4 regions of the Rahnella aquatilis CIP 78.65 genome follow, and region 2 is predicted to be linked to each of the others. Evidence: predicted binding sites of a transcription regulator. Region 2 holds the regulator's gene; each other region holds the start of a gene.
What was found. Region 2 encodes sigma-54, which starts transcription at its own class of promoters, with help from an activator protein. Its sites were predicted from a motif close to GTTGGCACANNTTTCGCTNT; they were not measured.
Positions count from the first base shown of each region.

Region 1: the regulator sigma-54 is predicted to act here: its motif matches at 1,719-1,738, upstream of RAHAQ2_RS04800 (gamma-glutamyltransferase family protein).
Region 3: the regulator sigma-54 is predicted to act here: its motif matches at 1,207-1,226, upstream of glnK (P-II family nitrogen regulator).
Region 4: the regulator sigma-54 is predicted to act here: its motif matches at 1,845-1,864, upstream of glnA (glutamate--ammonia ligase).

Region 1 covers NC_016818.1:1,038,088-1,041,245, forward strand. Annotated here, with positions in the region: gene hpxX (oxalurate catabolism protein HpxX) at 1-22, opposite strand, end outside; gene RAHAQ2_RS04800 (gamma-glutamyltransferase family protein) at 59-1,645, opposite strand; gene RAHAQ2_RS04805 (MurR/RpiR family transcriptional regulator) at 1,846-2,685, shown strand; gene RAHAQ2_RS04810 (transporter substrate-binding domain-containing protein) at 2,950-3,158, shown strand, end outside.
Region 2 covers NC_016818.1:4,343,509-4,346,666, reverse strand. Annotated here, with positions in the region: gene rapZ (RNase adapter RapZ) at 1-421, opposite strand, end outside; gene ptsN (PTS IIA-like nitrogen regulatory protein PtsN) at 478-960, opposite strand; gene hpf (ribosome hibernation promoting factor) at 1,059-1,346, opposite strand; gene rpoN (RNA polymerase factor sigma-54) at 1,370-2,803, opposite strand; gene lptB (LPS export ABC transporter ATP-binding protein) at 2,905-3,158, opposite strand, start outside.
Region 3 covers NC_016818.1:3,623,374-3,626,531, forward strand. Annotated here, with positions in the region: gene amtB (ammonium transporter AmtB) at 1-721, opposite strand, end outside; gene glnK (P-II family nitrogen regulator) at 807-1,145, opposite strand; gene RAHAQ2_RS16470 (SmdB family multidrug efflux ABC transporter permease/ATP-binding protein) at 1,488-3,158, opposite strand, start outside.
Region 4 covers NC_016818.1:4,793,606-4,796,763, reverse strand. Annotated here, with positions in the region: gene glnL (nitrogen regulation protein NR(II)) at 1-14, opposite strand, end outside; gene glnA (glutamate--ammonia ligase) at 255-1,664, opposite strand; gene typA (ribosome-dependent GTPase TypA) at 2,136-3,158, shown strand, end outside.

The DNA.
Region 1 (3,158 bases), 1.6 Mb from region 2:
TGGCTGCGGACGTATTTTTCATGTTGCTTCCTTATCAATTCTCATGAGCGAACTCTGATCAAAATCCGGCGGCGCTGCCGTTGCTGCGCGGGTCGGAGGCCCCTTCAAACATGCCATTGGTGTGGCGAATGATCGCACCGGCGTGGCCGACGGCTTCGCTGAAATCCGGCAACAGCTCCACGTCGTGACCGCGTTGTCTCAGCCCGGCCAGCGTCGGATAGGCAAAACGGCCTTCCAGTTTCAGCGAATCCGAACTTTCTCCCCAGGTGCGACCCAGCAGCCAGCGCGGGCCGCTGATTGCCTGCTGCAAAGATTGCCCCTGCACCACATGGCGGATAAACACGGCGGCCTGCGTTTGCGGCTGGCCGTCACCGCCCATCGAGCCGTAAACCATCGTGCGCCCGTCGTATAAGCGTGCGGCGGCAGGATTGAGGGTATGGAATGGTTGTTTGCCCGGTGCCAGCGCCAGTAAATGACCGGCATCGAGGCTGAAGGAGGCGCCGCGGTTTTGCCACAATACGCCGCTGCCCGGCAGCACCACGCCACTGCCAAACTCGTGATAAATACTCTGGATAAAGGAAACGGCCAGCCCGCTGCTGTCCATCACGCCCATCCAGACGGTATCGCCCGGTCCTTTACCTTTGCCCCAGTCGGCGGCGCTGTGGGGTTTGATGCGGGTGGCGAGAGCATCGAGATACTGCGGATCCAACAGTTCCTGTGCGTCCTGCGTCATCATGCGCGGATCGGTGATGAAGCGGTCGCGCAGGCCGAACGCCAGTTTGGTCGCCTCCACCACGCTGTGAATGGTGGCACTTTCGTCCATGGTTTCCAGTGGCAGGCGGTCAGTCAGGCCAAGGATTGCCAGCGAAACCAGCCCCTGCGTCGGGGGTGTCAGGTTGTAGATTTCGCCTTTGCTGTGTTTGAGACGCAGCGGCACACGGCGCTGTGGCTTGTAAGCCGCGAGATCGGCGCGGGTGACCGGCATGCCGAGTTTTTCCATGTCGGCGGCCATATTGTCAGCCAGCTCACCGCGATAGAAACTGTTCAGCCCGTCCTCGCACAGCATTGACAATGTCTGCGCCAGTTGCGGCTGGGTGAAACGGTTTCCGGCGCGGGGCACATCACCGTTAGGCAGAAAAACGTCGGCAAAGGTGCGGAAATCTTTCAGTTCGTGTTGCTTGGCGCGGGTGGCGGCTTCCTGCGAAGCCGTCACCGGAATGCCGTCAGCGGCGTAGCGGATGGCATCGCGCAGCAGCCGGGAAAGCGGTTTCTGTTCGCCACCCAATTCAGCCGACACATTCAGCGCTTCCTGCCAGCCGCCGACAGTGCCTGCCACCGTCAGCGCAGCTTTCGGGCCACGATGCGGAATGTGCGTTTCACCGGCGTAGAAATCGAGAGAGGCGAGGGCGCCCGCCGCGCCGCTGGCATCGATCGCCACCGGATTGCCCTGCGGTGGCACAATCAGCCAGAAGCCGTCGCCGCCCAGCCCGTTCATGTGCGGATACACCACGGCAATCGTTGCGGCTGCTGCTACCATCGCCTCGATGGCATTGCCGCCTTCGCGCAATACCGCAAGCGCACTCTGGCTTGCCAGATGATGAGGCGTGACCGCCATGCCCAGCGGTGCGCTGTTACTGTTAATCATGCGATGTCCTTTTTTGAGACGCTTTTTTTATGCTGCCCGTGTTTGCAGGGTTGAGGGCGCGTAGGGATAAAGTTAAGCAAGAGGTGTTCCACATCGGCAAAAGCCGCCGGCTTTTGCACATAATTTTGCTTGCATTGGCAAGCATAGTGCATGGTATGTTCCGCTGATTTACTGAAACATTGGTTACAAAAGGGACGGAGATGAAACAGATTGATGAGCGTCTGCGTGACCATTACGCAGAACTGACGCCACAGGAACAGCGGGTGGCCGATTTTATTTTTGCCAGCATCGACGACCTGATGAGTTACAACAGCGCCGAACTGGCGCGGCTCAGCGGCGTCTCGAAAGCCACGGTCAGCCGCCTGTTTAAACGCCTCGGTTACCCAAGCTATCGCGATATGCGTGATGAGATGCGTACCCTGCGCCAGAGCGGGATGCCGCTGACGGACAGTCGCGATGCGGTGCAGGGTAACACCTTGTTATCGCGGCACTATAAACAGGAAATGGCTAACCTGACCCAGTGGATTAACCAGATTGACGGCACCCAGTTTGGCGCGCTGATCGCCGCGCTGAGTCAGGCGCGACAGGTGCGCCTGCTGGGCTTTCGCAATAGTTATCCGGTGGCGCTGCATCTGCGACAACAACTGATTCAGGTGCGGGCAGGCGTGATGATGATGCCGCAGCCGGGGCAAACGCTGGCGGAAGAACTGGTGGATCTCACCGCACAGGACGTGGTGATTTTCGTCGCCTTCCGTCGCAGGCCGCGCATGGCAAAAGCGATTCTTATGCAGTTACAATCATTTGGCGTACCTGTGCTGCTGATTTGTGAGCCGCAGGCGCAGGCGCTTATCCCGCTGGCGACCTGGCATCTGGCCGCGCCGCTCGACAGTGTCTCGGCGTTCGACAGTTATTCTTCTGCCATGAGTCTGGCGAATCTGCTCAGTAATGCATTGCTGCACGATATGCTCGCTTCTGGCCGTCAGCGCATTCATCAGATAAGCGACTTGTATAACGATCTGGATGAACTGGAGCAGCGCTGATTCCTGTTTTAAGAACAAACTGAGCGCTTTTCTGGTGCTTTTGCACAACCTTAGTGCATGATAATTTTCTTCCCTTTACGTTTTTTGCCCTGAATCAGGGCAAAAAAATCCCCACTCATTGTACCGTTCACCGTCTAATGCCTTGTCATGCCGTGGCTTTGCGCACAAATTTTCCGTTGCGTTGCTTTTGGCACATTCGTTGCAAAGTTATAAATATAAGAATCTATCGTTTCAAAAACCTTTCACCGGAGATAATCTATGAATATGAACAAACGGCTGTTGGCATGGGCTGGTGCGGCAATGCTGGTGCTTCAGGCATCAGGCGTTATGGCCGATCAGTTGCAGGATATTCAGAAACGCGGCGTGTTGCGTGTGGCCGTTCCCCAGGATTTTCCGCCATTTGGTTCGGTGAGCAAGGATTTACAACCGGAAGGTTATGACATCGATATGGCGCATTATCTGGCCGATAAGAT
Region 2 (3,158 bases):
CGGACATTTCGGAGGTGTCGATAATCAGATCCGCAGACGAACGCAGCGGCTCGAGCAGATCGGCTTCTTCATCAATGGCACTTTCGAGGGACAGATTTTTGCTGGAAAGCGGGTGCAGACGACGGGTGTCGCTGTAGCGGCGGATCAGAGTATTGCGGTCGGCATCAAGGAATAACAGCTGCGGTGAGAAACTCTCCGGCAGTTGTGACATCGCATACTCATAAACTTCCGGTGTTTCCGGCATGTTACGGACGTCAATGCTGACGGCCGCTGAGGTATTACGTTCAACAAGGGTCTGGGCAAGCTGCGGCAATAACACTACCGGCAGATTGTCCACACAGTAAAAACCCATGTCTTCCAATGCCCGTAGGGCAACCGACTTCCCGGAACCGGAACGGCCGCTGACAATCATCAGCACCATGGTGTCACTCCCCTGGCAGAATTCATTTTCCCGGCACCGTACCGGGAATCAGCAATTTATTCGTTTTCAGTCATTATCTGGAACAGTTCTTCGTCGCTTTGTGCACCACGCAGACGGCGACAGACTGTTTTATCAGCTAATTTCTTAGCGACCAAAGATAATGTATGTAAATGGGTTTTACATTGATCTGCCGGTACCAGCAAGGCAAAAAGTAAATCTACCGGCTGATTATCGATGGCGTCAAAAGCAATCGGCTGTTCAAGCTGAATGAACACGCCGACGGCACGTAAAGTGTCTTCTTCCAATTTACCGTGCGGGATGGCGATCCCGGCACCGATCCCGGTGCTCCCCATGCGTTCACGGGTCAAAATGGCATCGAAAATCACCTGCGGCGACAAGTTTAATTGTTTGGCGGCCAGCTCACTGATGATTTCCAGAGCGCGTTTTTTGCTGGCGCAATGAACGCCGCTTTTGGTGCATTCGGCATTAAGCACCGACGTTAATTGCATTGCAGTATCGTTAATCATGTCATCTTTCACTTTTGCGCTGTTTCACCCTTAAAGCTATATCGGCTCGTTTCCCGAAGGTCACAAGCCGATGCCCGAAGGTTTGTAGCACAGGGTTGGCTACATGAATGTCAGTGCTGTTTCAGTTTGTCTTTATGTTTATTCAGCTGTCGGGCCAGTTTATCAACCAGTCCGTCAATCGCTGCGTACATATCCTGATGTTCCGAGGTGGCATGTAATTCGCCTCCGTTCACATGCAAAGTGGCTTCCGCTACTTTCTGCACCTTTTCCACGCTCAACACCACATACACCTGATTAATCCTGTCGAAATACTGCTCAAGCTTAGCCAGCTTCGATGTGATGAATTCTCTCAGGGGATCCGTGATCTCAATGTGATGTCCGGTAATGTTGAGCTGCATAATGTCTTCCTTCTCTGTTGAGGTCAAACTAACTGTTTACGTTGGTTTGAGGGCGGGATGGACAAAGACTCTCGGTATTTGGCGACAGTCCGGCGTGCAACCATAATTCCCTGATCGGAAAGCAGGGTTGCTAACTTGCTGTCGCTGAGCGGTTTTACAGGATTCTCCGCTGCGATTAATTTCTTCACCAGCGCCCGGATCGCGGTTGACGATGCCTCGCCGCCGCTGTCTGTACTGACATGGCTGGAGAAGAAATACTTCAGTTCGAAAATACCACGCGGGCTGTGCAGGAACTTCTGCGTCGTCACACGTGAAATCGTCGATTCATGCATCTCCACAGCGCTGGCAATATCGGCCAACACCATAGGTTTCATAAATTCTTCACCCAGCTCAAAGAACGCCTGCTGCTGCTCAACGATGCAGCGCGTCACTTTCAACAGCGTGTCGTTACGGCTTTCCAGACTTTTGATTAACCATTTGGCTTCCTGCAGATTGCTGCGGATAAATTGCCCGTCACTGTCGCTGCGTGCGGAATTCCCCATCGCGGCGTACTGCTGGTTAATCTTCAGACGCGGAATGCTGTCGGAATTGAGTTCTACCGTCCAGACCCCTGACACTTTACGCACCAGCACATCCGGGATCACGTATTCGGATTCGCCGGTATTGATCGACTGGCCCGGACGCGGATCAAGAGACTGGATCAGGAGCATCGCTCCTTTGAGTGTATCTTCTTTTAAGCGGGTTGATCGCATAAGTGCGCGGAAATCATGGTTCGCCAGCAAATCGAGATGTTCGCTGATGATAAGACGGGCTTCGGTGATGAAAGGCGTGTCAGTCGCATATTGGGAAAGCTGGATCAGCAGGCAATCGCGCAGGTCACGCGCGGCCACACCTACGGGATCAAAACGCTGAACGCGCTTAAGCACGGCTTCGACTTCGTCCATGGTGACGTTTTCATCACCGACGCTTTCGAGAATGTCGTCAAGGGAGACGGTCAGGTAACCGGTATCATCCACCGCATCGACAATCGAGGTGGCAATGGCGGCATCGGTCTCAGAAAACGGCGTCAGCTCGACCTGCCACATCAGGTAATCCTGAAGTGTCTGGGTCGTTTCACCCTGATAAATGGGCAGTTCGTCGTCGCTGTAATCGTTACCGGTTCCGGACGGTGTGCCTGCGGTGTAAATTTCATCCCAGGTCGCATCGAGTGGCAATTCCTCCGGCATATCTTTTTGCTCGAGGGCTTCCCGGGTATCTAACCCCTCGCTGTCGGTGGCTTCTACCGCGTCGATTTCTTCATGAAGGTCGGTTTGTTCCAACAGAGGGTTGCTCTCCAGCGCGAGTTGGATCTCCTGCTGGAGCTCAAGCGTGGACAGTTGCAACAAGCGGATAGCCTGTTGTAGCTGGGGAGTCATTGCCAGTTGTTGGCTGAGTCTGAGTTGCAAACCTTGCTTCATATCTTGGCTTAATTCCGTTGATGAGTGAAAACGGCAACACTTCTGTCAGAGACGGCCTGTTTCAGTGTAAGTTGAAACAGGCACGGTTCCGGCGGCACAGATCACAGACGGAATTCTTCACCAAGATAAACACGTTTAACTTGTTCATCAGCAAGAATGTCGGCTGGCGTGCCGTGGGCGATCAATTTCCCCTGACTGACGATATACGCGCGTTCACAAACATCGAGAGTTTCGCGAACGTTATGGTCAGTGATCAGTACGCCGAGGCCGCTGTCACGTAAATGCTCAATGATTTTTTTGATGTCGATAACGGAAATCGGGTCAACCCCGGCGAACGGTTCATCCAGCAGGATGA
Region 3 (3,158 bases), 720 kb from region 2:
CCGCATTGAAGCCGAACCAGCCCACATACAGGATTGAGGCGCCAGTGAAGACCATTGGCAGGTTGTGTGGTTTGAAAGCTTCTTTGCCAAAACCGGCGCGTTTACCCAGCAGATAAGCCCCGACCAGGCCAGCAATTGCGGCATTGATATGAACAACGGTACCACCGGCAAAGTCCAGCGCACCATCAGCAGCCAGGAAACCGCCTGCCCATACCATGTGAGCCATCGGAATATAAGAGAAAGTCAGCCAGATCACAGTGAAAATCAGAACTGCTGAGAAACGCACACGTTCAGCAATACCACCTACGATCAGCGCTACAGTGATGCAGGCAAATGAACACTGGAATGCAACGTGGATCATCTGCGAGAAGGTGCCAGTCACAGAATCCAGGCCAATGCCTTTCATCATTACGTTGCTGAAACCACCGAAGAACGCGTTACCTTCACTGAAGGCAAGGCTGTAACCGTAGAGGATCCACAGGACACAGACCAGGGCAAAGGTGACAATAACCTGAGTCAGCATGGACAAAACGTTTTTAGAACGCAGTAAGCCGCCGTAGAACAACGCCACACCGGGTACGGTCATGAACAATACCAGCGCGGTACAAATCATCATAAAGGCGTTATCAGCACCGTTTGCCGCTGCTGGTGCTGCTGCCATGGCAAGCGAAGGCAGCAAAGCCACTGCACCAAGCCCCATCATGGATAAAAGTTTTTTCATTATTAACCCACCCCTGTTTCTCAAAACTGTTTTTTCTAATCTGATTTATCTCAAACCGAATGGTATGAGAGATAAAAGCCTGAAATTACAGTGCTGCTTCGTCGGTTTCACCAGTACGAATACGGATAACACGTTGCAATTCAGCAACGAAAATTTTGCCATCACCGATCTTGCCGGTGTAGGCCGCTTTGCTTATCACGTCGATCACTTCATCGAGCTGATCGTCAGCGATAGCAATATCGATTTTTACTTTTGGCAGGAAGTTCACGCTGTATTCCGCACCACGGTAAAGTTCGGCATGACCTTTCTGACGGCCAAAACCTTTAACTTCCGTTACGGTCAGCCCCTGAATTCCAACAGCAGACAGCGCTTCACGCACATCTTCCAGCTTAAAAGGTTTGATCACCACAGTAACCAGCTTCATTGTGCCACTCCTCGAATTAAGGGCTTGCCGCGAGAGGATTCGCGCCCGATACGGATTGGATAAAGCAAAGGATGTGCCAGAGTTGAAATCGGGCGCAGATTCATACAATTCCCGCGTAATACGGCATTTTCAGAATAATCGTGACCACGCGCACAGTTGCCACGCCATATTCAGCACAGCAGTACACGCACCATTTGAGTGCTTATCGCTGCTTTTTAGTGCAGCCAGATTGGGAAAAGGGTTTGGCCTGCATGAATACAGTGCGGGGTAAGCAAAAACGGGAAAAGAAAACCGGAGAAAGCAGAAAGCTGGTGTCGCAGAGATACGACACCAGCCCAAAGATTATGCGTTTTCGGTTGCAGGTGTAATCTGCTCCGCAGAAGCCAATTGCTGCCCGGCAAGTTGCAACTGATACATCTGATAATACCGGCCTTTTTCTGCCAGCAGTTGTAAGTGATTACCCTGATCTACAGCTTGTCCGCGGTGCAATACCAAAATATTATCGGCATCCACAATCGTCGACAGTCGGTGTGCAATAACCACGAGCGTAGTCTGCTCCCGGATAGCCCGTAATGCGCGCTGAATAGCCTGCTCGGTGCCGGAGTCAATATTGGCCGTTGCCTCGTCAAGGATCAGAATTTCCGGTGCTTGCACCAAAACGCGCGCCATCGCCAGTAATTGTTTCTGACCGACAGAAAGATTATTGCCCTGCTCTCCCAGACGCGTATTGATACCCTCGGGCATTTCGCGCACCAGCGGCGAGAGTTGCACAATATCCAGCGCATGCCAGACTTGCGCTTCATCAATATCACGGCCTAACGTCACATTGGCGAACACGGATTCAGCCAGAACGACCGGGTCCTGCTGAACCATGGCAATGCCTTTGCGCAGGCTGGTGTGCGATAAGTCAGCGAGGTTACGCCCGTCAACCCGGATCTCACCTTTATTTAACGGGTAATAGCCCATCAGCAGATTCGCCAGCGTACTTTTGCCACTGCCAGTGTGCCCGACCAGCGCCACAAAACCACGCGAAGGCACATGCAGGGAAATATTTTCCAGTACCCATTTATCCGCAAGGTAAGCAAAGCTGACATCTTTGATATCAATCTCGCCGCTAGTCAGTAATTTGTCATCCGGCCCGTATTGCTGCTGGGTGCGGTCCATCAAATCAAAGATACGTTCACCAGCGACCACTGCTTGCTGCATAATCGATTGTTGTGAGGTCAGTTCAATCAGAGGCTCGTTGAGCCGTCCGAGATAATTGATGAAAGCATACAAAACCCCGACGCCCACAGAACCTTCTGCACTGAATCCAAAAAGAATAAGCAGGCCGCATAAAATCAACGAGGAGAATAAGCTGAGCAAAGGACGCAACAGGAATCCTTCCAGCCGCAGCGTTTGCATGCGGGCCAGATAGTGAGACTGGCTGGCGCGGGCAAGTCGTTCACCAAACCTTTTCTGCTGGCGGAACTGCTGAATCACATTCATGCCGTTGATGACTTCATTGAAACCATCATTAATATCTGCCAGATAAGCGCGTACCTTGCGCACCACCGGCGTACTGTAAATCTGGTACAACCCCATCACAACAAATACGGCCGGGAAGATACAAATCGCCACCGAGGCCAGACGCCAGTCGAGGCTGAACATTGCCACCAGCATCGCGCCAATCAGGGCGATACTGCGCAAAACTGTCGACACCACGGTCACATACAAATCACGGATAACTTCCGTGTCGTTGGTCACCCGGGAAATCAGCTGCCCCACTGGCTGGGTATCAAATGTGCTCAGAGGTTGCCGTAATGCCGCATCCATGACTTCGGTGCGCAGGCGCTGGACGACGCCCACCGCAGCACGGTTGAACAACAGTGCCTGAAAATAGTGCAGACTTGCTGCCAGAAATTGCAGGAAGATAAAACTCAGTGCGAGCAAACTGACCTTCCCCCATGGCATTTCGCCTTTAGCCACGTAGTGATCGATAAAGAAGCTGATTAATATAGGGCCGGTCACTTC
Region 4 (3,158 bases), 450 kb from region 2:
TTGCCAGTTGCCATACCGCAGTCTCCCGCACCTGATTGGTGCATTTTATCTCGTTACCCGGTGAAATCACGGGCCAGAGGGGTTAAGCAGGAAAGAGTGTGGAGAAAAAAGCCCATCCGGAGATGGGCTGAAAGTTTCCACGGCAACAAATATAAATCGTCTAACTTAATTTTGACGCTGAAGGATTTGTTAATACAGGCCTTCAGTCGGGTATTACGCTCAGTGCCTGATTCGAAAATCAGACACTGTTTTTATTAAACGCTGTAATACAGTTCGAACTCAACCGGATGCGGAGTCATACGCACGCGGTCCATTTCTTCTTTACGCAGACCGATATAAGCATCGATAGCGTCGTCAGTGAACACGCCACCACGGGTCAGGAACTCGCGGTCTTCGTTCAGTGCGTTCAGTGCTTCTTCCAGTGAACCTGCAACTTTTGGAATTTCTGCTTCTTCTTCCGGTGGCAGGTCATACAGGTTTTTGTCCATCGCATCGCCAGGGTGGATCTTGTTGATGATACCGTCCAGGCCAGCCATCATCAGTGCCGCAAACGCCAGGTATGGGTTAGCCGCTGGATCAGGGAAGCGTGCTTCAATACGCATCGCTTTAGGCGTTGATACGTGAGGAATACGGATGGATGCAGAACGGTTACGCGCAGAGTAAGCCAGCATGACTGGCGCTTCGTAGCCCGGGACCAAACGTTTGTAGGAGTTGGTGGTCGGGTTTGCGTAGGCGTTGATCGCTTTAGCGTGCTTAATGATACCGCCGATGTAGAACAGTGCCATTTCAGACAGGCCGCCGTATTTGTCGCCAGCGAACAGGTTGTTACCGTTCTTGGACAGAGACATGTGGCAGTGCATACCTGAACCGTTATCGCCAAACATAGGTTTTGGCATGAAGGTCGCCGTTTTGCCAAATGCGTGAGCCACGTTGTGAACCACGTATTTGTAAATTTGGATTTCGTCAGCTTTTTTAGTCAGGGTGTTGAAGCGGGTTGCCACTTCGTTCTGGCCAGCGGTTGCCACTTCGTGGTGATGAGCTTCAACCACCAGACCCATTTCTTCCATGGTCAGACACATGGTTGAACGCAGATCCTGGGAGGAGTCGACCGGAGGAACCGGGAAGTAACCGCCTTTTACTGCAGGACGATGGCCTTTGTTGCCGCCTTCGTATTTGGTGCTTGAGTTCCATGCGCCTTCGATATCATCGATAGCGACGTGAGAACCGGAGATGCTGCTGCCGAAGCGCACATCATCAAACAGGAAGAACTCTGGCTCTGGCCCGAACAGCACGGTGTCCGCGATACCGGAAGAACGCAGGAAATCTTCTGCACGTTTTGCGGTAGAACGTGGGTCGCGGTCATAACCTTGCAGCGTGGTTGGCTCAAGGATGTCGCAACGAATGATCAGGGTGGTTTCTTCGTAGAACGGGTCAAGAACAGCAGTGCTCGCATCTGGCATCAGGACCATGTCAGATTCGTTAATGCCTTTCCAGCCACCGATTGAAGAGCCATCAAACATTTTGCCTTCTTCGAAGAAGTCAGCGCTAACCTGGTGCGCAGGAATGGTGACGTGCTGCTCTTTGCCTTTGGTATCAGTGAAGCGTAAATCTACGAATTTCACTTCATGCTCATTCAGCATCGTCAAAACGTGTTCAGCGGACATACTAGTTCTCCCGAATTTCTCATTATCGTCGTGGAACGAATAACCATTTTTGGTCTTTAGTTGGAAATAACAGCCTTACTGGAACTGGCGTGCAGACTGAACAGCGCTATTATTTGTCTGGTCAGGCTCTTCACTCTGTAAAAAATTTTTTACCCTAAAAAACTTTTACTCTAAAAACTATTAGCGAAAACTGTGCCAACTTTGAGAAAATGCAAACAACGCCATTTTACAGGGCTTTTGCACTCGACAAGTATGCACCATAACGGAATTACTGCACTAAAATGGTGCTGGTGGTGAGATGCAAGGCACCAAAAAGGTGCGTAATAATGGTTCAGTGGTCTTTTTGCACCGTGAAAGGGATCACAAAGTAACCATCCATAAGTTGTTTCAACAAGATCCTTGTGATCTTGTTTAGAACCTCGCTTAATACGTGTACAATAGCGCGCTATTTCTAATGCCTGAGGCAAAGCTGTGATCGAAAATTTGCGTAACATCGCCATTATTGCCCACGTTGACCATGGTAAAACCACCCTGGTCGACAAGCTGCTGCAACAATCCGGTACTTTCGGAGAACGTGTAGAAGCCACTGAACGCGTAATGGACTCCAACGATTTGGAGAAAGAGCGTGGGATTACCATCCTCGCAAAAAACACCGCCATTAATTGGAAAGACTACCGCATCAACATCGTGGATACCCCGGGACACGCCGACTTCGGCGGTGAGGTAGAGCGTGTGATGTCAATGGTCGACTCGGTGCTGCTGGTTGTGGATGCAATGGATGGCCCAATGCCGCAAACCCGTTTCGTGACCAAAAAAGCCTTCGCTAATGGTCTGAAACCGATCGTGGTAATCAACAAGGTTGACCGCCCTGGCGCGCGTCCTGACTGGGTTGTTGATCAGGTCTTCGACCTGTTCGTAAACCTGGACGCAACCGACGAACAACTCGATTTCCCAATCATCTATGCATCAGCACTGATGGGTATTGCGGGTAACGACCATAACGATATGGCCGAAGACATGACCCCGCTGTATCAGGCGATCGTTGACCACGTATCTCCGCCACAAGTTGAGATGGAAGCACCTTTCCAGATGCAAATCTCTCAGCTGGACTACAACAACTATGTTGGCGTCATCGGCATCGGCCGTATCAAACGCGGTACCGTTAAGCCTAACCAGCAAGTCACTGTCATCGACAGCGAAGGCAAAACCCGTAACGGTAAAGTCGGTAAAGTGCTGACCCACATGGGTCTTGAGCGCATCGAAGCGACTGTTGCTGAAGCCGGCGACATCATCGCCATCACCGGCCTGGGCGAACTGAACATCTCCGACACCATCTGTGATCCGGCGAATGTTGAAGCTCTGCCAGCGCTGAGCGTTGATGAACCAACTGTAACCATGTACTTCAACGTAAACACCTCTCCGTTCTGTGGTAAAGAAGGTAAGTATGTGACTTCGCGTCAGATCCTCGACCGTCTGAACAAAGAACTGGTGCAC